One region of the Pectobacterium araliae genome, then DNA from elsewhere that is predicted to be linked to it. Evidence: predicted binding sites of a transcription regulator. Region 1 holds the regulator's gene; each other region holds the start of a gene.
What was found. Region 1 encodes CRP, which controls carbon source genes, mostly activating them, when cyclic AMP is high. Its sites were predicted from a motif close to ATGTGANNNNNNTCACAT; they were not measured.

Region 1 (7,378 bases):
AGCAATTGCGCATAGCGATACGGGGATTTTCGCGGGACTAGCTCAGCCTTTGACGGTTACCCGCTATCATTCGCTCATTATTGATGCCGCCTCGCTACCCGATTGCTTTGAGATCACGGCCTGGAGCGAATATGAAGGGAAACGTGACGAAATTATGGGCGTCCGTCATCGCTCGTTGCCGCTGGAAGGGGTTCAGTTTCATCCTGAGAGTATTCTCAGCCAGCAAGGACATCAGCTTTTGGATAATTTCCTTAAAATTTAATCGTGTAGAAAGTTATTCTCTTCATCGGCTGATTTAATATTGCCTGTTATTGATTTTCTATGCATATTTATTGACTATATTTTCATTTCTGACGTAATGGACAGCAGAGTGAGGCAGCAAATGGCAGTAGAGCAGAAAGCAGTGACACGGGATACCCACGATAAGGTTATTTTGCCGGTTTATGCACCCGCGAAGTTTGTACCCGTGAAAGGTAAGGGGAGCCGTGTCTGGGATCAGGACGGCCGAGAATATATCGATTTCTCCGGTGGTATCGCGGTCACGGCGCTCGGTCACTGCCATCCTGCGCTGGTTAATGCGTTACAGCAGCAGGGCGAAAAACTGTGGCATACCAGCAATATTTTCACCAATGAACCTGCGCTACGCCTCGCCAGCAAACTGATCGATGCCACTTTTGCCGATCGCGTGTTCTTTGTTAACTCTGGTGCAGAGGCTAACGAAGCCGCCTTTAAGCTGGCGCGTTACTATGCGGTTAAACGCCATAGTCCGTATAAAACCAAGATCATCGCCTTCTACAATGCGTTCCATGGCCGGACGCTGTTCACCGTTTCAGTTGGCGGACAGCCTAAGTATGCCGATGGCTTCGGGCCTAAGCCTGCCGATATCGTGCACGTTCCGTTCAACGATCTCGCTGCCGTTAAAGCAGTGATGGACGATCACACCTGCGCGGTTGTACTCGAACCCATTCAGGGGGAAGGCGGAATTACCCCCGCTACGCCTGAATTTTTGCAGGGTGTTCGTGACTTGTGCGATCAACATAAAGCGCTGCTGGTGTTTGATGAAGTGCAGAGTGGGATGGGACGTACTGGTAAATTATTTAGCTATATGCACTATGGTATTACGCCGGACATCCTGACGACGGCTAAAGCGTTGGGCGGTGGTTTCCCGATTAGCGCGATGCTGACGACGGAAGAGATCGCTTCAGCGATGACGGTTGGGGTGCATGGAACCACCTATGGCGGCAACCCGCTGGCTTGTGCTGTGGCGGAAGCCGCGCTGGATATCATCAACACGCCAGAAGTGCTATCGGGCGTAGCGGATCGTCACGATCGTTTTGTCAGTGAACTGGAGAAAATCAATCAGCAGTACGGCGTATTTGATCAGGTTCGCGGGATGGGGCTGCTGTTGGGGGCAGAGCTGAAACCGCAGTGGCATGGCCGCGCGGGCGAGTTCCTGGCGGCGGCAACGGCTCAAGGGCTGATGGTGCTGATGGCGGGGCCGAACGTCATCCGCTTTGTACCGTCTTTGATCATTGATGAAGACGATATTGCGCAGGGGATGGAGAAGTTCGCCAACGCTGTCGCGCAGGTCGTTAACGCAGCAAACTGAGTTACGCGCTTAAAAGAGTAGCGATAAAAAACGTAGGGTGGCGGCCACGGATGGCACGCCATAAAAAAAGCGTGAGGCCGAGGCTTCACGCTTTTTTGTTGGTAGGGTACAGCGACAGGGGTTTAGCGAGTGCCGTAAACGACAATCGTTTTACCGTGCGCAGAGATCAGGTTCTGGTCTTCTAACATTTTCAGAATGCGACCCACGGTTTCACGCGAGCAGCCAACGATTTGCCCAATTTCCTGACGGGTAATTTTAATTTGCATGCCATCTGGATGCGTCATGGCATCAGGTTGTTTTGCCAGGTTGAGTAATGTTTGGGCGATACGTCCGGTCACATCAAGGAAGGCGAGGTTGCCGACTTTCTCAGAGGTAACCTGAAGTCTGCTTGCCATTTGCGCAGACAGACGCATGAGGATATCCGGGTTAACCTGAATAAGCTGGCGGAATTTTTTATAGGAAATTTCAGCCACTTCACAGGCGGTTTTTGCCCGAACCCAGGCACTGCGTTCCTGACCTTCTTCAAACAGGCCGAGCTCACCAATAAAATCGCCCTGATTAAGGTAGGAAAGAATCATCTCCTTGCCTTCTTCATCTTTGATTAGCACTGCAACAGAGCCTTTCACGATGTAGTAAAGCGTTTCTGCTTTTTCACCTTGGTGAATCAGCGTGCTCTTCGATGGATACTTGTGGATATGACAATGGGAAAGGAACCATTCGAGAGTTGGGTCTGTCTGCGGTTTGCCGAGAACCATTCGCTATCATCCTCTGTTGTAATTCACTGCGCAAATTACAGGGGTCAGAGTTCCCTGTACGGCGTGTTTAACTGCTAAAAAAATAAAATTCAGTCTAGGCAGAATGACGTCAGGGAATATACTGGAACCACTGTACCCTTGATTTTGCGGTTACTGCCTTGCTGCACCGTAAACGTGGTTGGGTATGTCTGGCTACGTCATCATCTTCTTCGTTTCTGGCTTTGTCCAGAAAAGGTCTATTCTATTTTCGTTTTAACACAGCTTTAAGGATGTGTCTTGTGTTGTCTCGCTTCAGCATGACAAAGCTCTGATTAACGCTGGTTTTTGTACAGTAACGGTATAAATTTTCAAAAAATTTTTAGTGGAGAGGCATTATGCAGGCTCGGGTAAAATGGGTTGAAGGCTTAACGTTTTTGGGCGAATCCGCATCAGGGCATCAGGTATTGATGGACGGCAATTCCGGCGATAAAGCGCCGAGCCCGATGGAAATGGTGTTGATGTCCGTAGGGGGATGCAGTGCGATTGATGTGGTGTCGATTCTGCAAAAAGGTCGCAACGACGTGGCGGATTGTGAGGTGAAATTAACCTCAGAACGACGCTCTGAAGCGCCGCGCTTATTTACCCATATCAATCTGCATTTTATCGTGACGGGAAAAGGGTTGACCGATAAAGCCGTCGAACGAGCCGTTGCCCTGTCAGCGGAAAAATACTGCTCTGTGGCATTGATGCTGGGCAAAGCCGTTGAGGTGACGCACAGTCACGAAATTAGAGTGCTGGCCTAATCCTTTTCTCTGGGCACTAATTCTGGTCACTTAAGCCTGTTATAAGGGGAAACACAGGGGGAGGTTCCCATGGGGAGGCCTCACCCCTGTGGTCGGCCCGCGTATCTCGGTGCTTATTCGATGGCTTTCCCTTCTATCAGCCGCTGCACCAGCGGCGCCATGATGAGTTCCATTGCCAGCCCCATCTTCCCGCCAGGAACGACTAACGTGTTGATGTGGGAGATAAACGAACCCTGTAGCATGGCGAGCAGATAGGGATAATCAATATTATCCAACCCTTGAAAATGAATGACGACGAAGCTTTCGTCCAGTGAAGGGATAGACTTAGCGGCAAACGGGTTAGAGGTATCCACGGTAGGCACGCGCTGGAAGTTGATGTGTGTGCGAGAGAACTGTGGCGTGATATAGGTGATGTAGTCTTCCATCGAGCGGACGACGGAATCCATCACCGCTTCACGCGAGTGACCGCGCTCATTGACGTCACGAATCAGCTTTTGAATCCACTCCAGGTTGACGATCGGCACAACGCCGACGAGCAAGTCGACATGCTGCGCCACATTGTTTTGTTCGGTGAACACACCACCATGTAGCCCTTCGTAGAACAGAATATCAGTGGGTTCCGGCATGGGTTCCCACGGTGTGAATGTCCCAGGAACCTGATTGTAGGGAATCGCTTCATCATAGGTGTGAAGATATTTACGCGTCTGGCCGCGACCATGTAAGCCATATTCGATAAACGCTTGTTCCAGCAGGCTGAAATCATTCGCTTCCGGGCCGAAATAGCTGATATGGCGCCCCAAATCACGCGCTTTGCGGATCGCCATGTCCATTTCCGGGCGGGTATAGCGGTGAAAGCTGTCGCCTTCTAACTGGGCTGCTCGTAGATCAAACTGCTGGAAAATCTTACGAAAGGCCAGACTGGTTGTCGTGGTTCCCGCTCCGCTGGAACCGGTAACCGCAATAATCGGATGCTGATGTGACATAAGGCGCGTGACTCCTCAAAAAAGACGTCATTAGTTATCATTGTTAGCATGTTTGGCGCGTTCTTTCACGCCTTTCGCCATGCTCAATAAGGGGCATGCCCTCCCGCATTGAGATGGTTGCGCGGCATAATATTGAGAGTTTCATGCAACTCAGACCACACCAAAACCACCTCGCCGGATTGAAGCTGACGGCGTATATCTTCTACTTTCTGCGCCAGCGACCGCTCCTGTTCGCCGTAATCGGTGCCTTCGCGCAGCACGAAAGATTCGATGATGTTATCCAGCGTTTCTGGATCGAGCTGTTGCCAGGGAATAATCACGCTAGGGTTCCTGAGTTAACGGGTTTCTGAGTAAAAGTGGTGCCTGAAGAAGAATCGGCGGCGCGGTCCAAAAAAGGGCTAAGCCAATGGGGAATGCGCTGTTCCAGCCACATTTCCGGTTTCAGCAACGTTCCTCCGACGAAGCCGACATGCCCACCGTGTTCCGTTAGCTGATACTCAATAGTAGACGGTAACTGCGCTATATCGGGAATGACCTCTGGCGTCATGAAAGGATCGTCCTTCGCGTGGATGATCAGCAGCGGTTTGCGTATTTGAGGCAACAGCGGCAGGGCGCTACAGCGTCGATAGTAGTCAGCGGCATCACGAAAGCCGTGGATACGCGAAGTAATGACGTCATCAAATTCTCGCAACTGGCGGATTCGCTTCAATTGCGGCAACTGAATCGGCAATGTGTCTGGGTAGGCTGCCAGCTTGCGACTGGCGTTTTGTTTCAACAGGTGCAACAGGTAGTGCTGGTAGACGCGGGAGAAGCCTTGTTCCATCCGGCGGCTACAGGGTTCGAGCATCAAAGGGGCGGAAACAATGACCGCAGCGGACAGGGAACAGGCTTCGCCCTGTTGGCCGAGTAAGTAAGCCAACATATTGCCGCCGAGAGAAACGCCGATAGCGGCGGTAGGCGCATTGCCCAGCGTCTCTTGCATCCAGTGTAGAAAATAGCAAGCATCGCTGGTTTCGCCGGAATGATAAATACGTTTCATTCGGTTAGGTTTGCCGCTGCACCCGCGAAAATGCATGATGACGGCCAGCCAACCGCGCTGTTTACAGGCATGTAGCAGGCCATGGGCGTAAGGGCTATGGAAACTACCTTCCAGCCCGTGGAACAGCACCACGCGCGGTTTGTGCCGCGCCAGTTCAGGGGCTTCGCTCCATGCCAGATCGACGAAATCACCATCAGGTAATTCGAGCGCTTGCCAGACTGGCGAGAATTGCGCGTGACGGCGAATCAGGCGCGGTAATAGCGTTTGCAGATGCGGGTTATGTGCGCCGCTCAGCGGACGGAAATGGTCATACATAAAGGATATGAAAATCTTGTTGTCGGCTCTTGTACGATCAATATCACACTGTTAGCTTCAATGCTGCCAGTTGGTACGACATTTGGGTCAGGAGCGCCCACAAATAATGGAACTAAGTTTATTTCTTTCGATGTTGGGGTTTTTGTGGGTGGCGGCCATTACGCCGGGGCCGAATAATATGCTGTTGACAACCTCGGGCGCGAATTTTGGCTTTATGCGTTCGCTGTGGCTGATGGTTGGCATCATGCTGGGGATGCAGAGCATTTTGCTGCTGGTCGCATTCGGTGTCGGTGGGTTGATTCTGATTTATCCTTCGCTGCACTTTATTTTGAAAGTCCTCGGTAGTGCCTATCTGCTGTGGTTGGCGTGGAAAATCGCCACGGCGGCTTACGAACAGTTGGAAACGACTGTTGCTCCCCCTCAGCCGATCCGACTTTATCAGGGGTGGTTGCTGCAATTCCTGAACCCGAAGGCGTGGCTCATGGCGTTGGGCGCGGTTGCCAGCTTTAGCCTGGCGGGTGAAGGTTATAACCAGTCTGTAATCGCCATAAGCGTCGGGATTGTGCTGGTGAATCTGGTTTCCGGCGTCATCTGGCTCGGGTTCGGCACGATGATTGGGCGACTGCTGCGCAGTAAGAAAGCGTGGATTATCTTCAATGTGTCAATGGGGCTGCTGACCGCCGCCTGCGTGCTGTTGATTTGGCATTAATGCTGATCTGGCTCAGATGAAGTAACGAGCGGTTTTCCGCTCGTTACTCCTTTCAGGACACAAATCTTAAAGCGAATCGCTCTGCATCATCTGCTCTAGCTGTTCCTGTGCGTCCAACCAGGACATTTCCGTTTCTTCCAGCTCGATTTTGACTTTGGTTTGTTGTTGCAAGCAGTCAGTCAGTTCGGCCTTGCGGCTGATGTCATAGATGGCGCTGTCCGCCAGTCGTGCTTCCAGCGCCGCCAGCGTTTCCCCCAACTTTTCCATCTGCTGCTCAAGATTGGTTATCTGTTTGCGCAGCGGCTGTGTTTGCGTTCTCAATTCGGCTTCGCGGCGTTTCTGATCTTTTCTGCCCTGCGCACTGTTGGCGGTATTCTCTTTTGGCGTTTCGTCGGCCGCATTTTCCTGACGTTGTAGGCCGACCAGCCACTGTTGGTAGTCTTCCAAATCACCGTCAAAGGGTTCTACTTTCTGGTCGTGTACCAGATAGAGGTCGTCGGTGGTAGAGCGGATCAGGTGTCGATCGTGCGAGACGACAACCAGCGCGCCTTCAAAATCGATTAATGCTTCGGTCAATGCCTGACGCATATCCAGATCGAGGTGGTTGGTTGGTTCGTCGAGCAGCAGGAGGTTCGGGCGCTGCCAGACGATCAGCGCCAGCACCAGACGGGCTTTTTCGCCGCCGGAGAAACGCTCGGTGATCTCCGTGACTTTGTCGCCCTGAAAACCGAAGCCGCCGAGATAGTCGCGAAGCTGCTGTTCCGTTTCCCGTTCTGCCAGACGCACCAGATGCTGCAATGGCGATTCGTCCGCACGTAGAAACTCTAACTGGTGTTGGGCGAAATAGCCGAGTTTCACGCCTTTTGCCAGCCCGATTTCCCCTTTCAGTGGGGCAAGTGTGCCAGCAAGCAGCTTGATCAGCGTGGATTTCCCCGCGCCGTTATGGCCGAGGAGCCCAATGCGGGAACCTGGCACTAAATTAAGTTTGATCGATTCGAGAATCAGTTTGTCGTTGTAACCTGCGCTGACCTTTTCCATCTTCATTAATGGATTGGGCAACGATTCCGGAGCGCGAAAACTGAAGCGGAACGGGTTATCAACATGCGCTGGTGCAATCATCTCCATGCGTTCCAGCATTTTTATTCGGCTTTGCGCCTGCTTGGCTTTGGTCGCCTGCGCGCGGAAG
Region 2 (7,378 bases), 430 kb from region 1:
GTATTAACCGGGCTACCATTGGTATAAACCATCGTCACGCCACGCAGTAACAGCATCATGACCAGCGTAGCGATAAATGCCTGCACTTTGCCTTTGGAAACGATGATGCCCGTGCCCGCACCGATCAGCGCGCCCAGTGCCAGTGCGCCAAATACCGCCACCAGCGCATTAACTTCAAGCCCAACGATGGAAGCCGCAACGGCACCCGTCAGTGCCAACAGTGAACCCACCGACAAATCGATGCCCGAGGTCAAAATCACCAGCGTCATACCGACGGCCATAATGGCGTTTACCGACGTCTGCTGGAGAATATTGAACAGGTTATTCAGGGTGAAAAAATTAGGGCTCATGGCGGACACAACCGCAATCAGGATTAGGAGTGCGATCAGCGATTTCTGCTCCAGTAACCACTCTTTGCTGAACCAGCGTTTTGCCGCGATAGATTGAGAACTCATGTCTGACTTACTCCTGCTTTGCACCGTATTGCTTACCAACAGCCGCAGCCATCAGTGCTTCCTGGGTTGCTTGCTCAATCGGGAAATCACCGCTTAAGCGCCCTTCATGCATCACAATGATGCGATCGCTCATTCCCAAGACTTCGGGCATTTCGGATGACACCAATATGATGCTCAACCCTTCTTCTTTGAATTGATTGATTAGCTGATAAATTTCTTTCTTCGCCCCCACATCAACGCCACGCGTCGGCTCATCAAGGATCAGGACATTCGGGCGCGTCATCAGACCACGGGCAATCGCCACTTTTTGCTGATTACCACCGGACAGCAAACCGATAGGCTGCATCATCGAAGGCGTTTTAACGTTGAATAGGCGAATAAAGTCGGCGACGGCCAACTGCTCTTCGGCGTGTTTGAGACGACCGCCCGCATGGCTGAAATAGCGCAATGCAGTTAACGACATGTTTTCTTTCACCGACATGCCCAGCACCAGACCATCTCGCTTACGATCTTCAGAGATATAAACGATGCCATTCGCTAAGCCATCCTGCGGTTTACGGGTCACCACGTCGCGGCCATCCAGCGTCACATTGCCGCCAGTGCGCGGTAGCGCCCCGTAGAGAATCTTCATCAGTTCAGTTCGGCCCGCGCCCATCAGCCCTGCGACGCCCAGAATTTCACCTTTCCGCACCGTAAAGCTAACGCGCTCTACGCCCGGTCCCGACAGGTTCTGCACCTTAAGCCGCACCTCTCCCGGTGCTTTATTCGAGCGTGGGTACTGATCTTCCAGCTTGCGCCCCACCATCATTTCAATCAGCGTATCTTCCTGTAATTCACTGACCGGACGCTCGCCGATAAGCTGACCATCGCGGAAAACAGTAATGTCATCGCAGATTTCAAAGATTTCTTTCAAACGGTGGGAAATATAAACGATGCCGCATCCCTGAGATTGCAGCTCTTTGATCACGCTGAATAGCGCCGCGGTTTCGGTATCCGTCAGGGCATCGGTAGGTTCATCCATGATGATGACTTTCGATTCAAAGCTCAGCACTTTGGAAATTTCTACCATTTGCTGATCGCCAATCGATAAATCCCCGACCATACGACGGCTGTCGTAGCGCAGATTAAGGCGTTTCAGCAGCTTATCGGCTTCCGCATACATCTTGTTCCAATCGATACGACCGAAACGATTGGTAAATTCACGACCGAGAAAGATATTCTCGGCAATCGTGAGCTGGGGAATCAGGTTAAGTTCCTGATGGATAATACCGATACCTGCTTCCTGAGATGCTTTCGGCCCGCTGAAATCCACCTCTTGCCCCAGAAAATGGATGCTGCCAGCATCTTTACGGTAGATCCCAGTCAGGACTTTCATCATGGTGGACTTGCCCGCACCGTTCTCGCCCACCAGCGCCATCACTTTTCCCGGGTAGACATTGAGTGCCGCACCGGAAAGCGCTTTAACGCCGGGAAAAGATTTCGTGATGCCTTGCAGTTGCAGTAAAGGTTGCATGGATGCCTCAGAACGTTACGCCAGCACACAGGATGACATTGGCATACGGGGAGCACTCTCCGCTGCGAATGATGGCCCGGCTTTTGCCGCTTTGGGTTTTAAATTCTTCATGGCTGACATAGTGCAATGCAATTGAGTTTCCCTGGTGTTGTTCTAGTTGCTTCAATTGATCGAGTAATGCGTCATGGACTGCGGGGTTCTTTTCAATCATCTCTTCCGCCAGAATAGCGGCCTCTACCTGCATTTCACTGGTGACAACATTAACCACCTGCAAAAACGTTGGCACATTGTGCGTCAACGCCAGATCGATACGGGTCGTTGTTTCTGGAATCGGTAAACCCGCATCGCCAATAACCAGGCTATCGGTATGCCCCAGCCGGGCAATCACGGAAGAAATATCTGAATTCAATAATGCTGCTTTTTTCATCTCTCATCCCACCAGCGAAACGTTTCGCTGATAATATTCTAGAAAAAGAAGAGAGAAAGGCAACGAAGAAATAAAAAAAATGTGATCGCCATCGAAACGTTTCGCTAACAAAAAATAAAGACAAGATCACGAGGTTATTTACCCTAGATAACTCAGGTTTCAGGAAGATGGCAAAGAAAGGCGTCTCGGAGAGCTTAATCACATCGACTACTCGGGTGAACCAATGTAGGCAACGTGAAACATGGCGGATATAGATGGTTGATAAATAGAGAAATGGCGGGCAATAGCCCGCCACGAGGGATTGACAATAACGGATTAGAGTTTACGAATCTGCTTCACATCCAGCTCGACGGAATTGAAGTCTTTATCCAACTCACCCTGAATTTCCACTTTATCCGTGGGCGAAATCATCTGACCATTCCAACGCTTGTGATCGATTTCAACTTCTATCGTGCCTGTCGAATCTCGGAACAAATAGTTCTCATCACCAACCCGTTTTTCAATATTGCCACTCAGCGTAACCCAACTATCGTCACGCAGATCTTTAGCCTTAGCGACTGTCGTGAGGGAATTCTGTGGATCGCTAAATCCCCCTTTATGTGTGCCAACTGCGGGCGTATCTGGGTTGACGAAACCACCGCCGCTTTGTGCAGCAAATACGGGTGCAGAAACCAGAGCGGTAATGGCGAATAACGCAGCTGCTTTTTTCATAATATTCCTTCCTTATTTTGCCTGTTGTTTCGCAATAAATTATTTCTCAGTAAAGTATTTCGCAGTCAGCCTGCGGGAGTAATCGGTCTTCGGGAAGGATTAAAGCAAACCGTTCTTAACAGAATCTTAAGGAATCAGCGTTTGGATTTTTATTTTTTTATATTGCCGAAATCGCCCGATTTCAGCGATTTGTCCTGTACACGTTGCCCAACGATTTCGTATAAAACCGGAAAAGGCGCAAATGCGAGGCAGCCATGAGAATATTGTTAATCGAAGACGATCGCCTAATCGGTGATGGCCTAAAAGCTGGGTTGACCAAACTGGGCTTTAATATCGATTGGTTTCTGGAAGGTAAAGCGGGTGCCGCTGCATTAAAAGCTGCCCCCTATGATGCGGTTGTGCTCGATCTCAGCCTGCCGGGCATGGACGGGATGGATATTCTGCGCCAGTGGCGTCAAGCAGGGAACGACGAACCGGTGCTGGTTTTGACCGCCCGCGATGCGCTGGAGCAGCGGGTGGAAGGATTGCAACAGGGTGCCGATGATTATTTATGTAAACCCTTTGCGCTGACAGAAGTTGCCGCTCGTCTTCAGGCACTGATTCGCCGCCGCCACGGTCAACTGCAACCTTCATTAACACACGGTGCCGTTTCCCTTGAACCAAGCTCACGGAGCGTCACGCTTAACAATGAACCGCTGATATTAAAATCGCGCGAACTGGCACTGCTGGAACTGTTTCTACTGAACCCGAATCGCGTGCTCACACGCGCGCAGTTGGAAGAAAAACTCTATGGGTGGGACGATGATGTCTCCAGCAATGCGGTAGAAGTGCATATCCACCACCTGCGCAAAAAGCTGGGTGGCGGGTTTATCCGTACCGTGCATGGCATTGGCTATATTTTGGGGGATGCGCCATGAACCGACTCAGCCTGCGTTTACGTCTGGTTGCGGGCTTTACGCTGCTAACAGTGGTGTGCTGGGGCGTAGCCAGTCTGCTTTCATGGTCTCAAACGCGTCATAACATCAATGAGTTATTTGATACCCAGCAAATGCTGTTTGCCAAACGTCTTGCCACGATGAACCCCGATGAATTGCGAATTCAGTCGACTTCTCTGCCCAAAACCAAAAGTCTGGTACATAAGGATCGAGGCAAGCAGGACGACGATGCCCTAGCCTTTGCCATTTTTACTCGCGACGGGAAGATGGTGTTGAATGATGGTGAGAACGGCAAAGATTTCATTTTTGATTACCAGCGAAACGGCTTTACCGACGGCAAATTGCGTGATGACAGTGACGCATGGCGCATCGTCTGGTTAACGACGGCAGATGATCGTTACGTGATCGCTGTCGGACAGGAATGGGAATACCGTCAGGATATGACGCTGGATATTGTAAAAACCAACCTGATGCCCTGGCTATTTGCGCTGCCGATCATGCTGGCGCTGCTGTTCTGGCTGGTAACGCGTGAACTCTCACCGCTAAAACAGATTGCCGCTGAGCTTCAGTTACGCTCCCCCGACGAAAGCACACCGCTTGCGACACAGCCTATCCCACAGGAAGTCCGCCCACTGGTCAACGCACTGAATCTCCTATTTTCCCGCATCAGCGATATGTTGATTCGTGAACGCCGTTTTACCTCCGATGCCGCTCATGAATTGCGTAGTCCACTGGCGGCGCTGAAAGTTCAAACCGAAGTCGCGCAGTTGGCGCATGACGATGAAGCCATGCGTCGCCATGCATTGATTAATCTGGATAAAGGAATCGATCGCGCCACCCGGCTGGTGGATCAACTTCTGACGCTGTCGCGGCTGGATGCCGAATCGTCCCCCGAAGGTATGCTGCCCGTTCAACTTAATGACTTACTGCAACAGGCAGTGATCGCACACTACTACACGGCGCAAACTGCGGGTATCGAACTGACGCTGGATTTACCGGACACCGTAGTTATCCGACAGGGTCATCCGCTGCTACTGACGCTGCTGGTGCGCAATCTGTTGGATAACGCCATTCGCTACAGCAATGCGGGGGGAACGGTCAATCTGACGCTGACAGAGCGCGGCTTCAACGTTGTCGATAATGGACCGGGTATCAGCGAGGAGGCGCGGGCAAGAATCGGCGAGCGTTTTTATCGTCCACCAGGACAGGAAAAATCCGGCAGCGGTCTGGGGATTTCCATCGTGAACAACATCGCCACGCTGCACAAGATGCGGGTCACGTTCACCAACCAGCCCGAAGGCGGGCTGATTGTGTCGGTGAATTGGTAACTATTATTCTCTCTATCTATACGTTAACGCACTGAGCAATATGGCTTCCCCAACAGGCAGCAACTCGCTGCTTGTTATTAGGGAAACACGGGGATGAGGTTCCCGCAGGGACGCCTCGCCCCGTGGTCGACCGTATATCTCGATCTTATCCCAACATAGCGCCCTAATCGTAGGATCACTTAAATCTCGACCTGTATCCCTAGCTCAATCAGCCTATTCGGCGGTATTTCAAACTGATCCGCCGCTCGCAGCGCATTTCTGCTGAGCATCATGAATAGCTTACCGCGCAAACGCAGATACCACGGGCGTTCACCGATAATCAGCGACTCATTGGACATAAAGAAAGACGTTTCCATCATTTGGCAGGTTAACCCGTCCTGCCAACAGCGCTGAAACACCTCTTCCACATCCGGTGTTTCACGCCAGCCATAGTTAGCGATCACGCGCCAAAACGTCGGCGAAAGCGGTTCAACCGTCACGCGGCGCGCGTTCAATACATAGGGCGCATCCTCCGTTCTCATGGTCAACAGCACCACGCGCTCGTGCAGGATTTTATTGTGCTTAAGGTTATGCAGTAACGCGAACGGGATCACGCGAGTCGCACGCGAGAAATACACGGCAGTCCCTGGCACACGCGTCGGCGGCGTTTTCTCCAGTGACGCAATCATGGCATCCAGCGAGTTACCATGCTCATGCAACCGGCGCAGTAACCTGAAGCGCTCACTTTTCCACGTCGTCATGATGATAAACATCACCATACCCAGCGCTAGCGGTAGCCAGCCACCAGAGAGGATCTTGACCACGTTTGCCAAAAACATTGGCACGTCAATCAGCAGCAGACCCGCCAGCAACACCCATGCCAGATAGCGATTCCAGAGCCAGTTCTTCACCGCGACCGTATAGAACAGAATGCTGGTAATCACCATCGTGCCCGTTACTGCAATCCCGTAAGCCGCAGCCAGATTGCTCGAATGCTCAAAGCTGACAATCACAATGACGACAGCGATATACAGCATCCAGTTAATGGCGGGAATATAAATCTGGCCGGATTCCATATCTGATGTGTGTACGATACGCATCGGCGGCAAATAGCCCAGCCGCACCGCCTGACGGGTCAAGGAGAACACACCGGAAATCACCGCCTGCGAGGCAATGATTGTCGCCAGCGTGGCCAATATCATCAATGGGATCAGCGCCCAATCTGGCGCCAGCAGGAAGAACGGATTCTTGATCGCTTCCGAGTTCTTCAACAGCAACGCGCCCTGCCCAAAGTAATTTAATACCAGCGACGGCAGCACCACCGTAAACCACGCCAGACGAATCGGAAATTTACCAAAGTGGCCCATATCGGCATACAGCGCCTCGACCCCGGTAATGGCCAACACCACGGCACCCAACGCGAAGAACGACACCGCTTTATATTCGATAAAGAAACGCACAGCGTACATCGGATTCAACGCCTGCAAGACTTCGGGGTTAGCGATAATACTGCGAGCCCCCAGTATGCCGAGCGTCAAAAACCAAATCAGCATCACAGGCGCAAACAGCTTGCCGACGCTACCCGTACCGTGTTTTTGAATAATAAACAGTAATGTCAGGACGACAATCGATAGCGGAACGATATAGCTGTCCATCGACGGTGCGGCGATTTCCAACCCTTCCATTGCCGACATCACCGAGATGGCTGGCGTGATGACGACTTCCCCATAAAAGAAGCTGCCGCCAATCAATCCCATGATAACCAGGACGGATGTCATGCGATCGGAGGTATTACGCCCAGCTAGCGACATTAATGTCAGAATGCCACCTTCGCCTGCGTTATCGGCACGCATCACATAGGTCAGGTATTTCAGCGAAACAACAAGAACCAATAACCAAAAGATCAGTGAAAGAAAGCCAAAGACCGAATCAGGCTCGACCCCAAAACCAAACTGCCCTGATAAACATTCCCTTAACGTATAAAGAGGGCTGGTTCCTATATCTCCATAAACCACCCCGATGGCCGCCAG
Region 3 (7,378 bases), 2.0 Mb from region 1:
GTTGATCGTTCATAGCATCACCTCCAGTACCATTGCCGCGCCCAATCCGCCCGCCGCGCAGGCGGTGGTTAATCCCAGCCCGCCACCGCGACGCCGCAGTTCATTCAACGTTTGAGTGATCATCCTCACGCCAGTGGCGGCAAAAGGATGCCCATAGGCAATCGAGCCACCCAGCACGTTGAACTTGTCGCGATCCACCTCGCCCAGCGCGGCGTTTCTCCCCAGTTGATTCCGGGCGAACTCATCGCTGGCAAACAGTTTGAGATTTGCCAACGTTTGGGCGGCAAAGGCTTCGTGCATATCAATGAGCGTCAGGTCGGCCAGTGTCACGCCGGCCCTTGCCAGCGCCAGTGGGGAGGCATAAGCCGGCCCCAACAACATATCGCGCTGCACGCCAATAGCGCTGAAGGCATAACTGCGCAGATAGCCCAGCGGTGTAAGCCCCAGACTTTTGGCCTTAGACTCACTCATCATCAACACCGCCGCCGCGCCATCCGTTAACGGTGTGCTGTTCGCCGCCGTGACCGTGCCATGCCGACGGTCGAACGCCGGACGTAAGCGGGAATACTGCTCCAGTGCGGAATCGTGACGCACATTGTTATCTTCACTCAACGCTTTCTCATAAGGCGGGACATACGCCGTCATGACCTCATCCCGCAGTACGCCAGATTCCCAAGCCTGTGCCGCCAGCCTGTGCGAACGGTGCGCCAGCTCATCCTGTTCTCCACGCGTGATACCGTAGGTTTTTGCCATCTGTTCGGCGGTATCCCCCATGCGCAACCCGGTGGAATATTCCGCCACGGCGGGTGCAACCGGCAGCAGGTCTTTCGGACGCAGGCCGCTTAACAGTTTCAACTTCTGGCTCAGCGTTCGAGCCTTGTTCATATCCACCAGCGTTCTGGCCAGCGCTTTACTGACACCAATAGGCAGCACGGAAGAAGAATCCGCCCCGCCAGCAATACCGACCTCCACTGTTCCCGCCATAATACTTTCCGCTACGTTGGCGACAGCCTGAAAGCTGGTGGCACAAGCGCGGGAAACGCTATACGCATCGGTATGCACACTCATGCCCGTGCCGAGCACGATCTCTCGGGCGATATTCGGCGCTTCCGGCATTTGGACCACCTGTCCGAACACCAATAACTCGATCAGCTCAGGATCGATCCCAGTGCGAACCAGTAATTCACTGGTGACGAGCTTCCCTAATTCGATGGCAGGAACACCATGATAGGCCGTTGCCTGCCGGGCGAATGGGGTGCGTAATCCGCTCACGAACGCAATGCGATCGCCACGGCGGGTTATCAGAGGTAATACCTCGCTCATAAACGCTCCTGTTAACCGAAAATACTCCCGTTAACCAAAAATAAAGTACGCGTACAACAGGTCAGACCTGATTTTATTGTTAACCAGATAGTTACATTACGCAAAGCCGCGCAACATAAAAGTGTGAAGAGCATGCGGTTGTCAGTCAGAAAGATGCACGAGATCGCCGCTGAAACGGTGGTTTCAGCAGCAATTTCGGCAGCTATCTCATCAGGCAGGGGAATGAGTTCGGAGAAAATCGGCTTTCACACTTTCCAGCAAAGAAGGTTCGGTCAATAAACGGTAGCCCGAGAACGCCAGCGCCTGCGCCGCCACCAGCAACGCACGATCCCCCTGTGGAGAAGCGGCGGCTTCACGAAATTCAGGTGTATGACCAACAAGATCGTCAGGACCAATCTTGATATAGCAGTGACTGACGGGGATGACGTGGCTGGCATTACCGGCATCCGTCGAGCCGAGACCACGGCGCGGCTGGTCAGAAAGCCCTTCACCCAGCGCCACCAGTTCCTCTCCGACGATAGTGTCCAATGGTCGGTTGATAACCAAATCCTTAACGGGATTTTGGAACCGCTCCACTTTCAGCGTACTGCCCGTCGCCAGTGCGGCCCCTTCCGCCACCGCTCGAACTCTTTCACTGACGGCCTGTGCTCGCTGCCAGGTTGAGGCGCGAATATAAAACCGCGCAGCAGCATACTCAGGGATAATATTTGGCGCTTCTCCCCCATGGGTGATAATGCCATGAATGCGTGTATCGCCCGGCAACTGCTGCCGCAACGCGTTGATGCCGGTAAAAAGTTGAATAACCGCATCCAGCGCGTTAATCCCCTCTTCCGGTGACGCCGAGGCATGCGCCGCTCGGCCGGTAAAATGGAAATCCAGCGGATCGACCGCCAGGCTGGCGGAAGTCAGTTGTGTTTTACCCGAGCCGTGAATCATCAACGCGGCATCAATGCCATCAAACACGCCCGCATCAGCAAAACTGCCTTTGGCGCTGCCGTTAGCGCCGCCCTCCTCTGCTGGTGTACCAAATACCCAAACCTCGCCACCGGTCTGATCCACAACGTGCGACAACGCAATGGCCGCCGCCACGCTGCTGGTGCCAATCAGGTTATGGCCGCAGGCGTGCCCTAGCCCCGGCAACGCATCATACTCGGCCAGATAGCCAATCCGTGGCCCGCTGTTTGCTTGCCCTTTGTGCGCCACGAAGCCCGTTTCATGCCCAGCGATATCCCGCGTCACGGTAAAGCCAGCGTCACGCAGCAGATCGGTCAGGGTTTCAGCGGCAAAATACTCCTGATTGCCCAGCTCCGGCCGGGCATGAATCTGGTGGCTGACCTGTAGATATCGCGGCGTAACCTGCTCAAAATGGGACCGGATGATGCCCCGATGATGGGGGGTTAATTCACTCATTTTGCGCCTCCTGGCGTCATCGTTACGATAGCGACACGGTTTAAACAATGTGGTTTAAACACAACGTGGTCTAAACAAAGGGATTTAAGAATAGGCTCTACTGCTTCCTCAAATCGTCTTCCAGCTGTTTGAGCTTGTCCTGCAAATCCTGGGCTGGCAGATCCACCACAACCGCGACGCCTTTCGTATCCTCTTTCACTGCGGCGATCACTTCAGGTTGGTGATACAACGCCACAATCCGCTGGTAGACCGGATTGTCTTTGTCTTTTTCGCGGGCGGCAAACACGTTCACGTAAGGCAGCGCTGAGGGTGCCGTAGGGTCGTCCTGAAACAAGATCTTATCGGCGGGTAAACCAGCATCGACCGCCACGCCCTGATTGACCACCGAGGCGGCCACATCTGCCAGCACACGCGGCGTCTGCTGTGCGACTACCGGCAGAATTTTCAGTTTGCGCGGGTTCTCGATAATATCGTCAGGCGTCGCGTGCAATCCCGCACCGTCTTTTAACTTCAGCAAACCAGAGGATTGCAACACGTTGAGCGCTCGCCCCTGATTGGAGGGATCGTTTGGCAAGGCAATCTGCGCACCCTGCGGGATATCCGCCAGAGCACGGTATTTCTCCGAATACAGCGCCATAGGCACAATTTGTGTCGCACCGATCGGCACAATCGTCAGTTGATTGTTCACGTTGAACTGGCTTAGAAAAGCCAGATGTTGAAACGCATTAAGATCGACATCACCGCTGGCCAACGCTTTATTCGGCAACGCATAGTCCGAAAAACTGATGAGTTTGATGTTGATATTTTCCGCTTTCGCTTTTTTCGCCAGCACCTTCCAGTACGCGTCTTCGCTTCCGGCCACGCCGATTGTCACGTCCACTGGTTTTTGTGCTGCACCCGCCTGCAAGGAGAGCGTTAAAAGCGCCCCCAATACCATCTTTTGCCATTTCATTGATCGCTCCTTAAATGAATACCATTTTGAATACTGCCCACCTAACGCACCGCGCTAGCGCCGCATGATGCGACGAGAGAAGTAATTGCCCGCATGCTGTGCCAGTTGAACCAACACAATCAGAATGACTACCGTGACCACCATGACGGAGGTGTTAAACCGGTTGTAGCCGTAGGTCATTGCCAGATTCCCCAACCCGCCACCGCCAACCATGCCAGCAACAGCAGAGAAGTCGACCAGCGCCACGGTGATAAATGTCAGTCCCATAATTAGCGGACCCAGCGCTTCGCGAATCAGCACACCAGTAATGATTTGCAAAGGCGTGGCACCCAAGGCGCGTGCCGCTTCAATCATGCCGGGATCGACCGACATCAGGTTATTTTCTACCACCCTCGCAATCGCGCAGGCGGCAACCAGGATCATCGGAAAAATGGCGGCGGCAATACCGATAGTGGTGCCCACCACCATGCGCGTCATCGGACTGACCGCCACCAGAAAGATAATGAAAGGAACGGGACGCACGATGTTAATGACCAGATTCAACAGCACAAACAGCACGCGGCTTTCAAACAGGCCACCGGCACGGCTTAGAAACAGCAGCAAACCCAGGCTAATGCCCAGCACGCTGGCGAACAACAGCGTCACCAGTACCATCGCCAACGTTTCGCCTGTGGCAACCAGCAGCGTTTGCCAGAATGTCGTCCAATCAACCTTCATGGCTTACCTCCCTGATTTCTACCGTTTGCGCCAGCGTTTCCAGTGCGGCAGCAATGCTGTCCGGCGGGCCAATAAATTCCACAATCAGGCTGCCGAACAGTGCGCCCTGTAACTCACTGATGTTGCCGTAGATAATGTTGTAATCGATAAGCGGGTGCAGACGAGCCGTCTGTGACAGCAGCGGTACGCTGGTTGAACCATCATGAAAAATGAGCTGGTATAACGCGCCGGAATGGCGTGCTTGCAGCGTCTGTAATAGTCGGGAAGGAAGCCGATCGTTAAAAATAGAGCGTACGAAGTTGCGCGTGGTTTTATGCTCAGGGCGAGTGAAGATATCAACCACGCGGCCCTGTTCGATGACGCGACCTTGTTCCATGACCGCAACCCGATGGCAAATGCGGCGGATCACGTTCATCTCATGCGTAATCAACAAGATCGTGATGTTATATTGCCGATTGATACTCTCCAGCAGTTGAAGAATATCCTCTGTCGTTTCAGGATCCAGTGCCGAGGTCGCCTCGTCACAAATCAGGATATCCGGTGAACTGACCAGCGCTCTGGCAATGCCAACGCGCTGCTTTTGCCCTCCAGAAAGCTGTTCGGGATAGTGATCCTTCTTATCCTCCAGGCCGACAAAGCGCAGCACTTCGTCAACACGTCGCTGTATCTGTTGGCGATCCATTCGTGCCAAACGCAGCGGCCAGGCGACATTTCCCGCCACCGTTCGCGACTGAAATAAATTGAATGTTTGAAAGACCATGCCAATACGCCGCCGGAGTTGGCGCAGCGCCTCAGCAGAAAGCGCAGTAATATCCTGCTGGTTAACCGTCACTTTTCCTTCCGTTGGCTGCTCCAGTAAATTAACCAGACGCAACAACGTGCTTTTCCCCGCCCCGCTGAACCCGATGATGCCGAATATCTCCCCTTTATCGATATCCAGCGTGACATCTTTCACCGCATAAAGCGTTTTACCTTGTGTCGTAAACGACTTACTCACGTGCTCAAAACTGATCAAGACAGGACTCTACTTGATGTAAAAAATAATACTGAAATTAAATAGAATCACAGAGTTATCTACCAGAAATAAAAAATACTATCCAATTGCGATTGTTAGCTAAAGACGTGGCAGAAAAAGAAAGGAAGAACAAATTCCGGTGCAATACGTTATTGTTTTAAACAACGTAAATGCAGCATGAAAGAGGGGAAAATATAAGCCGTGGGGAGAAGAAAAAAGAGTCTGGCAGGCAATACGATTACGTCATGCCCGCCAGAAAGAATCCTTAACGCAGGCCGAGCTGGAAAATCATCGTTTCAGCCTGGCAGCTGAACGTAAAATCAATATCCAGCTTAACGCCGCCGTCTACGTCTTCCAGCGTGCTGTTGATTTCACAAGATTCAGACTCTACCGCTCGCGCTTTTTCCGTCAGAGCCGCTAATGTCGCTTCCGCGTCAGAACGATCGCCGAAAACTTTGCTGTAAGATGCCGTGCAATCGGTGTTATCCATAATTGTGCCAACATCGACACAGCAGCAGGCTGCGGTTTCTTCAGCGCTGCATTTGTTGATTACGTTCGTCATGATGCTTTCCTCTTAAAACGCGGGAGATATGATCCAGTTCAAATATTTCTATCTTCCTTATATTTTACTCCCTCATTCCAAAGCAGTACCAGCATTTCATGCCAGCCCGTAATTTTAGTGATATCAGTCACATTAAGGTGTTATGGGACAGTAAAGGTCGAGTAATATTTATTCACACAAATTAACCAAAACGTTAAGCATGTCTAAATTTCGCATCATTTTAGAAATATTTATAATACACAAATGCAACATTACTGTATTCCCACCTTATACTTTGGCAACTGGTCTGATTTGTCAGGCTGAGTGCGCCCCCCTACAATGCGCGTCCCTTGTTACCTCGTGTAACAACGTTAAATAACAAGTATATAAAGAGGTTTTGGTCATGAGCCAGAAAAACCTGTTCAAACATTCCACAATTGCTGTTGCGGTGGCCCTGTTTTCAGCAAATGTGTCCGCGGCTGGTTTCCAGCTAAATGAATACTCATCATCGGGTCTGGGACGCGCGTTTTCTGGTGAAGGTGCTGTAGCCGACAATGCGGCCTCCGGTAGCCGTAACCCGGCAACCATGACCATGTTTGACCGCCCGTCCTTCTCCGGTGGTGTCACCTATATCAACCCGGATATCGATGTTCAGGGAAAAAACTCCCTGACAGGACAGAATACCAGTGCAAAAAATATTGCGCCGCACGCTTGGGTACCGAACCTGCACTTCATCATGCCGCTAAATGAGCAATGGGCAATCGGTGCATCCGCTACCACCAATTATGGTTTGGCGACGGAATTCAATGATAACTATGCCGCAGGTTCTATTGGTGGACAAACCGACCTGCTGACATCAAACCTGAATCTGAGCGCAGCCTATCGCCTGAACCAACATTTCAGCTTCGGACTGGGTGTTAACGCTGTCTATGCAGATGCCAAGATTGTTCGTCGCGCGGGTGAACTGGCAAACGTACCTAGCTCTGTTGGTGGGTTGCAGGGAGCCGTTGCAGGCCCCTCTTCAGAAGTCGCGCGTTTGGAAGGCAAAGAATGGGGTTACGGCTGGAACGCTGGCATCCTGTATGAAATCGACGACAATAACCGCGTTGGCCTGACCTATCGTTCCAAAGTCGATATTGATTTTAATGGCGATTACAGCAACCAACTGTCAGCAGGACCCGGAGCCCTTAATGGCTCGACAATCCCTGGCAAGCTGACGCTGAATCTACCAGAGATGTGGGAAGCCTCTGCTTACCACCGCGTGGCACCGAAATGGGCAGTGCATTATAGCCTGACCTATACCAGTTGGAGCCACTTCCAGGAGTTGAAAGCGACGGGTAATAACGGTCAGACGTTGTTCCAGAAAGAAGAAAATTTCCGTGATGCTTACCGTATCGCACTCGGCACAACCTACTATCAC
Region 4 (7,378 bases), 2.1 Mb from region 1:
TTTTCTATCCCGGCTTTCACAGCGGACGGCACCTGTTCGTTACGTAGCAACTTATCCAATGTATCCTGCGATACATGGCGGATCGTAAACCACTCGCCGTTATAGCAAACGCGGAGATCCAGGGTATCGATGTCCTCAAAGCGATAGGTCGGATTAATATCTATCGAGAGTGCCAGCGACATCACCAGCAGGAAGACGGTAAAACCGATCAGGTAGGGCAAACCAAAATAAGGGGCGTAAAACAGGATCATCGCGACTGGCACATAACTCACCAGCATCGCGGCAAACAAATAGGGATGTGACTGCATGAATTTGCGGCTAAAACGTATTTTATTATCGCGTTTTTCTTCCCGATTAATACGTTCGATCTCTTCAGTCAGAAGGCGTTTTACTTCATCCATCGTCATCACCATCATACGTATAAAAACTGTCATGCATTAACAAAAACACAACACGGCTGGCGTTGATTAGAACATAGCCATACAAGAGATAACAGATACAGTTTTCGACAGATTGACTATAACAGTTCATCTGATGCCGGAATGAGCTATCCCGGCAACATAGATGACGACATTGCGAGGATTACGGAATGGCAGGCATCGTGAGATCGGGATCGATCAGATTGTAAATCTGATTACCGAACACAGGTTGTTGCAGCAGTTTATCAACCGCCAGCGCCACATCCCAGCGTGACACCAATCCCAGTGTGGCCGCACCTTGTGTCAGTTGCGCATTGTGCGTTGCGACCACATCCAACAGACCACCAGGACGAACAATACAGTGATCCAACGTACTGCTTTGTAACCAACTTTCTGCCAGCGATTTCTCACGCACTGCGAAACCAAACGCGGCTCTGGCACGTGCCGACAACTGCGCCCAACTATCGCCACAGCCCAGCGAGGTCACCAGTAGCATACGCTTGATACCCGCCAGTTCTGCACCGTCGATCACCGTCCGGTGACCCTGATAATTTACCGTGCCGCCACCCATCGTCGATACCACAATGGCGGACGACCCAGCTACACGACAGGCTTCCGCGACCGTTTCCGGGTCACAGGCATCGCCTTCTACTACCGTCATCCCCTGTTCACGCCAGTGTTTGGCCTGCTCAGGGTTGCGTAATACCAGTACTACCGCCTGCTCGCACTCAATAGCTCGCTGTAATAAGCAGGCGCCGACCCCATTGCCTGCGCCAAAAAGTAACCATGTCATACCTGCTCCGGTTGTAATTCACTCGCCAGCGCATGGAACGCCTCAACCTGAGCGCTCAGCAACTGGCGGTGGCTGTCTCGTCCAAGGAAGATTTTAAACATCGCCGCACCACTGGCATTAAAGAACACCACAGAGGCTGTGTCCATCCCCATGAACTTACGTTCAATAAACGCAATGTGCTGACAGCTCGTCGCACGGATATGTCCGCTCAGGCCATTTTTGCCACGTAAATTAAAATAACCGTGACGATGCGTACCGGTGGGTAGCTCGCTCTTAAACTCCAGAATCGCATCCGCCGTGTGACTAATTAGCGTCACTTCACCCCAGGTCGCAATCGTGTCCCACACCCGATCGAACCGATCGCCCGTCGCCAGCGTACGCTGAGCCACAGGCAGCGCCTCAACGACGGCAAACAACGAGGTATTATATTTTCCGGCAATCTCTTCCAATGTGCCATCAGGGTTGGTTGCCAGTAATTCATTCAGCGTCATGGTCATCGTTGCGTCTCCGGTTAGTGCGCATGCTCTTCGGCATTAAGTTGAGGAATAATTTGTTGTAATGCCTGCATCAGATTATTCGCCCAGAAGCGGCCATCGTTAGTCAGGCGCAGGCAGGTGGAATCGTCACAGGTCAACCCGGCCTGATGCCACTGGCTCAGCAAGGGCTGAAGTTCACGGGCATGCTGGGTAAGCTGCGGCAGTTTGATACGACCGACCTCAATGCCCGCCTGAAGCTGATGCTGCCACGGCCCAGTAGAACTGGCTGGCGTCATCATCATGATCGGTTTTTGCCCCTGTTCGATCTGCTGATAATAACGCTCCAGACTGCGCTCCATCATGTAGGCTTGCCCGTTTAAATTGCCGCCAGCACCGCTTCCCATCGCCAGACAGTCCGCACCTTGCTTAATCAACAGGTTGTACAAATTACGTTCACGCGTGGTGCGCGCCCAGTGGCTGTTACTAAGCTGGTGCCAGCCTGCATCGGCGAGAAACGCCGCCCCCGTCCGGTAGAAATCACGTCGGGCGACGACATCAGGCAGTGCAACACGCTGGTTTTCGGCCGCTTTCGCCAGCGGTGTTGTCGGTAACAGATTAAGCGCATACAGATCGACACCATCTAGCGGCAAATCGCTGACGATCGCCAAATCTTCACGCCAGATTTCCGGCGTTTGTCCCGGCAGGCCAAACATCAGGTCGCAGACGACTGCCGCCCTGTCGCGTTCACACAGTCGCTCAAGGAAGCGAATTGACTGCTGTTTATCTGAGGTGCGTGCCATCCGCTGACGAATTCGGGTATCAAACGTCTGAATCCCGATGGAGAAGCGGTTCGCCCCCGCATCCAGGCAGGCATCGATCCGCTCATCATCAAAATCCATCGCTCGCCCTTCTACCGTGATTTCACAGTCTGGTGCCAGCGGCAGAGAGGTTCGGATCGCCCGAATAATCTGCGACAGTTCATTCGCTGCCAGCGCCGTTGGCGTACCGCCACCAAAGTAAACCGCATGAATCGGCGCAGACTGATGCAGCGGGCTGTCCGCTTCCATCGCCAATTCCTGCAACAGATAGCGCGTATAGGTCGCCGTGCTGTCATCACGCAGTTTGTTCTGGTAAAAGCCGCAGAACGTGCAGTGCGTAGCACAGAAAGGAATATGCAGATAGAGCAGACGCTTACGAGCAGGCAATGTTTGCTGCTTCAGCGCCTGCCAACCGGCCGGAATCTGTTCTGGTGAGAGTGGCACATGGTTGCGCCAAGGCATTGCCATACGTCGGGCACCAAAAGGCTGCTCACCGGGCTCGGCATAATACGGCGTCAAATCGATGTTCATTAACGGCCCCCCAAATAATCAATAAAATAAATTAAATGATAATTATTTTTATTTGGCAACGTGGCGACAGCGTAAATGAATGTGCTGAATTTAAGTGCGACAAAATAGCGACATGGATTAACAAACTGTTTGCTTTTATGCAAACTGAAAGCCCTGCAAAAAAAATCACACTGCTGTGTTATTTCAGATAGTTAGGGTACATCCGTCTTTTCTTTTTTAACAAGTACGAAAAAAATACCGCGTTTATTAAAGTTCGTTAATTTGGGTGATAAGCAGGCAGGATCGGTGAATATTTCAGCGCTATGGCATGAGTAAAAAAGATAAGTAGAGAAGAGAAAGAAAAACTCAAAATAGCCGACCTTCAGCCATTGTGTAGATCTGAAGGTCGGTATATGACTTACTGAATACCCTGACTGCGCAGGTAATCTTCATAGTTGCCGGTGAAGTCGATCACTTTATTTGGCGTAATTTCCAGAATACGAGTCGCCAACGAGCTGACAAATTCACGGTCATGAGAGACAAACAGCAGCGTCCCTTCATACATTTCCAGCGCCATATTCAGCGATTCAATGGATTCCATATCAAGGTGGTTGGTCGGTTCATCCATCACCAGAATATTCGGACGCTGCATCATTAGCTTACCGAACAGCATGCGACCTTTTTCACCACCGGATAACACCTTCACTTTCTTCTTGATATCGTCCTGGCTGAACAGCAAACGACCGAGTACGCTGCGCACGGCTTGCTCGTCGTCTTTTTCCTGTTTCCACTGACTCATCCAGTCAAAAACGGTCAGCGTCTCATCGAATTCGTATTCGTGATCCTGCGCGTAGTAGCCAATTTTTGAGTTTTCAGACCATTTCACGGTGCCGCTATCCGGCTCGAAATCACCGACCAGCGTTTTCAGCAATGTCGATTTACCGATACCATTGGCACCCAAAATAGCGACTTTTTCACCCACTTCAACCATCAGACCCAGCTTGCTAAACAGCGGGCCGTTATCAAAACCTTTGCTCAACGCTTCCACTTCCAGCGCATTACGGAACAGCTTCTTATCCTGATCAAAACGGATAAACGGGTTTTGACGGCTGGACGCTTTCACTTCATCCAACTGGATTTTGTCGATCTGGCGCGCACGCGATGTCGCCTGCTTGGATTTAGAGGCGTTGGCGCTAAAGCGGCTGACGAACGATTGCAGTTCGGAAATCTGCGCTTTTTTCTTGGCGTTATCGGACAGTAAACGCTCACGAGCCTGCGTCGCTGCCGTCATGTATTCATCATAGTTACCGGGATAAATACGCAGCTCGCCGTAGTCCAGATCTGCCATGTGCGTACAGACCATGTTCAGGAAGTGACGGTCATGCGAGATGATGATCATGGTGCTGTTACGTTCATTCAGCACCTGCTCCAACCAACGAATAGTATCGATATCCAGGTTGTTGGTTGGCTCGTCGAGTAGCAGGATATCGGGATCGGCAAACAGCGCCTGCGCCAACAGGACACGCAGTTTCCAACCGGGCGCAATTTCACTCATCAAGCCATAGTGCTGCTCAACGGGAATCCCCACGCCCAGCAACAACTCGCCCGCGCGTGATTCTGCGCTGTAACCATCCATCTCACCGTATTGCACTTCAAGATCGGCGACTTTATAGCCGTCGGCTTCGCTCATTTCAGCCAATGAATAGATACGGTCACGCTCTTCTTTTACCGCCCACAGCTCGCCGTGACCCATGATAACGGTATCCAGCACGCTGTATTTTTCGAACGCGAACTGATCCTGACGCAGTTTACCCAGACGTTCATTAGGATCGAGGAAGACGTTACCGCCGCTCGACACCAGATCGCCGCCGAGAATCTTCATAAAGGTGGATTTGCCGCAGCCATTCGCGCCAATCAAACCGTAACGGTTGCCGCCGCCAAATTTAACGGAAATGTTTTCAAACAACGGCTTGCTGCCGAACTGCATGGTGATATTGTTGGTACTTAACACAGCACTTATACTCGAGTCGGAATGTGATTTGGCGCGCATTATGCCACAAGCGCGCGCCAGGATCGCGGTTAGTTTTGAGTAATATTTAAGCGATGGCGCATACAGGAGAGAAATGCGATGTCTATAGTACGTCGTTTCAAACAGGTCGACGTTTTCACCCAGCAGCCTTTCAAGGGCAATCCGCTTGCCGTGGTTATGGAGGCAAAGGGATTAACCGATGCGCAAATGCAGGATATCGCGCGTTGGACAAACCTGTCAGAAACCACGTTTGTCCTGCCCGCTACCGATCCCTTGGCGGATTACCACGTCCGTATTTTTACGCCAGAATCGGAGATGCCTTTTGCCGGACACCCCACGCTAGGCACCGCACATGCCATGCTGGAAGGAGGATTGTGCCCTAAATCTCTAGGTCAATTGGTGCAGCAATGCGGCGTTGGCTTAGTACCGATCAACATCGGTGATGATGGGAGTCTGGCGTTTCACGCACCACAGGCCACTATCGTTCCGTTTGATGATGAACACACACCGCTGCTGGAAAAAACGCTGGGCATAACCGACCTTGGTACTGCCAGCATCGATAAGCACTATCCTCCCACCGCCGTACATATGGGCATTCGCTGGCTCGTGATTCGGGTAGACAGTGCCGACACCTGTCTTAGCATCATACCGAATGCAGAAGCGCTCGCCGTCGTACAGAACCTCAGCCAGACCAACGGCATCGCCATCTATGGCCCGTACGATAACGCGATGCCCGCCGATTATGAAGTTCGCGCGTTCTATATTGAACGCGGCCATCTCAAAGAAGATCCGGTCACAGGCAGCGCTAACGCCTGCCTGGCTGCACTGCTTCGTCAGCAGCACTCCACCAATAACGTCACCGCGCCACTCAGCTACCTTGCTCGACAGGGCACCATGCTGCACTGCGATGGCCGCATTACCGTGACGTACCTGAACGATGAGCCGTGGATCGGTGGGCATAGCGTCACAATCGTTGACGGGACATTGCAGTATTAACAGGGAGAGAGTTTATGGAAACGTTATCTATAGATGCGCTGTACGAATTAAAGCATCTGCCCCATCTACGCCTAACAATACAGGAAGAGCGCGATGCCGATGTGCTCTTCACCCTGATCCAACAGGAAAAATCGCGGCTGCGGCGAACATTGCCTTGGCCAGATTCCGTCAAGACCGTTGATGACACACGTGAAACCATTCGCGGCAACAGAAAGGAATTCTTCGCCAAAACAGCCGCCGTATATGTCATCCGCTGGGACGACATGCTAGCTGGCATCGTTTCCTTCAATACGATTCAGGATAAAGAAGGTGTCATCGGGTATTGGATCGCAGAAGCATTTGAAGGTAAGGGCATCGTTTCTCAAGCCGTTAGTACACTGATAGCAGCCTATGCCGATGCAAGCCTCATTGAGCGCTGTATCATCAAAGCGTCAACCGCCAACACGCGCAGCAACGCCGTCGCCCAACGGCTTGGTTTCCGTTTTCATCACACGGAAAAAAACGCCGAGAAGATCGGCGAACAGTGGTTCGATCACAAGATTTATCACTATTCCACCTGACATGACCTCGTATTGTCTTCCCTCACCTGATTCGCTGCTCTATCGGGCGCGCATCAGGTTCTTTTCGCTCTGCGGTGCATTCCATTTGCCAATTCGTTATATTTTTGTGACCAACATCACAAAAATGTTGAAATCCAATTTCATCTCCGCTACCATTAAAAACGTGATGAACATCACATTTAATTAACCCGTTAGAGGAGTCTGAAAATGGCTATGTTTAGTAAAATCACCAAATTCTTTAAAAGAATGGGAGATGTTTATGTCAGCTATTGTGAACGTATTGGGTCAATCATCAGCCCGTTCTGATTGTGATGTAAACAATCTCTAAAGCCGCCTTCTATCAGGCGGCTTTTGTTTTTCTTACGCCGCTATTCCCGTTAATCTTCCTTTCCTTTTTGTCTACCCGCACAGCACAGATTTGTGCAGCATGCCGCATGCCTGAACATTCTCTTTTAAAAACAGCCCAATGCATTTCTCTCTCACAGCAAAGTCACCATTAACAGACTATGCTTTTCTGTAGCTGTACTTGCTTCGCGTCCCCGACGTCTGCGCTAAAAGATAAAAAGGACTGACTATGAGTAAAGTGAAACAACAGGATATTGACCGTCTGATCGAATTGGTCGGCGGGCGTGAGAACATCGCGGCCGTTACGCACTGTATCACTCGCCTTCGCTTCGTCTTGCACGATGCTTCCAAAGCGCATCCCAAAAACATTGAAGAAATGCGAATGGTGAAAGGCTGCTTCACGAATGCCGGACAATTTCAGGTCGTGATCGG

Region 2: the regulator CRP is predicted to act here: its motif matches at 2,475-2,492, upstream of rbsD (D-ribose pyranase).
Region 3: the regulator CRP is predicted to act here: its motif matches at 6,006-6,023, upstream of AACH44_RS13550 (YfcZ/YiiS family protein).
Region 4: the regulator CRP is predicted to act here: its motif matches at 5,049-5,066, upstream of AACH44_RS13200 (ABC-F family ATPase).

The regions. Positions count from the first base shown of each region.
Region 1 is NZ_AP028908.1:357,120-364,497, forward strand. It holds gene AACH44_RS01570 (aminodeoxychorismate synthase component II) at 1-262, shown strand, start outside; gene argD (bifunctional acetylornithine/succinyldiaminopimelate transaminase) at 383-1,609, shown strand; gene crp (cAMP-activated global transcriptional regulator CRP) at 1,732-2,364, opposite strand; gene AACH44_RS01585 (OsmC family protein) at 2,739-3,146, shown strand; gene AACH44_RS01590 (phosphoribulokinase) at 3,260-4,129, opposite strand; gene AACH44_RS01595 (YheU family protein) at 4,213-4,449, opposite strand; gene AACH44_RS01600 (hydrolase) at 4,446-5,483, opposite strand; gene AACH44_RS01605 (LysE family translocator) at 5,590-6,192, shown strand; gene AACH44_RS01610 (ABC transporter ATP-binding protein) at 6,259-7,378, opposite strand, start outside.
Region 2 is NZ_AP028908.1:4,586,145-4,593,522, forward strand. It holds gene rbsC (ribose ABC transporter permease) at 1-455, opposite strand, end outside; gene rbsA (ribose ABC transporter ATP-binding protein RbsA) at 463-1,968, opposite strand; gene rbsD (D-ribose pyranase) at 1,976-2,395, opposite strand; gene AACH44_RS20790 (YgiW/YdeI family stress tolerance OB fold protein) at 2,711-3,106, opposite strand; gene qseB (quorum sensing response regulator transcription factor QseB) at 3,361-4,023, shown strand; gene qseC (quorum sensing histidine kinase QseC) at 4,020-5,369, shown strand; gene kup (low affinity potassium transporter Kup) at 5,549-7,378, opposite strand, start outside.
Region 3 is NZ_AP028908.1:2,981,046-2,988,423, forward strand. It holds gene fadJ (fatty acid oxidation complex subunit alpha FadJ) at 1-13, opposite strand, end outside; gene fadI (acetyl-CoA C-acyltransferase FadI) at 10-1,323, opposite strand; gene AACH44_RS13530 (M20 family metallopeptidase) at 1,534-2,733, opposite strand; gene AACH44_RS13535 (MetQ/NlpA family ABC transporter substrate-binding protein) at 2,831-3,685, opposite strand; gene AACH44_RS13540 (methionine ABC transporter permease) at 3,740-4,402, opposite strand; gene AACH44_RS13545 (methionine ABC transporter ATP-binding protein) at 4,392-5,417, opposite strand; gene AACH44_RS13550 (YfcZ/YiiS family protein) at 5,683-5,979, opposite strand; gene fadL (long-chain fatty acid transporter FadL) at 6,362-7,378, shown strand, end outside.
Region 4 is NZ_AP028908.1:2,904,546-2,911,923, forward strand. It holds gene AACH44_RS13180 (YlaC family protein) at 1-401, opposite strand, end outside; gene AACH44_RS13185 (NAD(P)H-binding protein) at 583-1,212, opposite strand; gene hutX (heme utilization cystosolic carrier protein HutX) at 1,209-1,709, opposite strand; gene hutW (heme anaerobic degradation radical SAM methyltransferase ChuW/HutW) at 1,724-3,037, opposite strand; gene AACH44_RS13200 (ABC-F family ATPase) at 3,435-5,027, opposite strand; gene AACH44_RS13205 (PhzF family phenazine biosynthesis protein) at 5,145-6,041, shown strand; gene AACH44_RS13210 (GNAT family N-acetyltransferase) at 6,056-6,601, shown strand; gene treB (PTS trehalose transporter subunit IIBC) at 7,176-7,378, shown strand, end outside.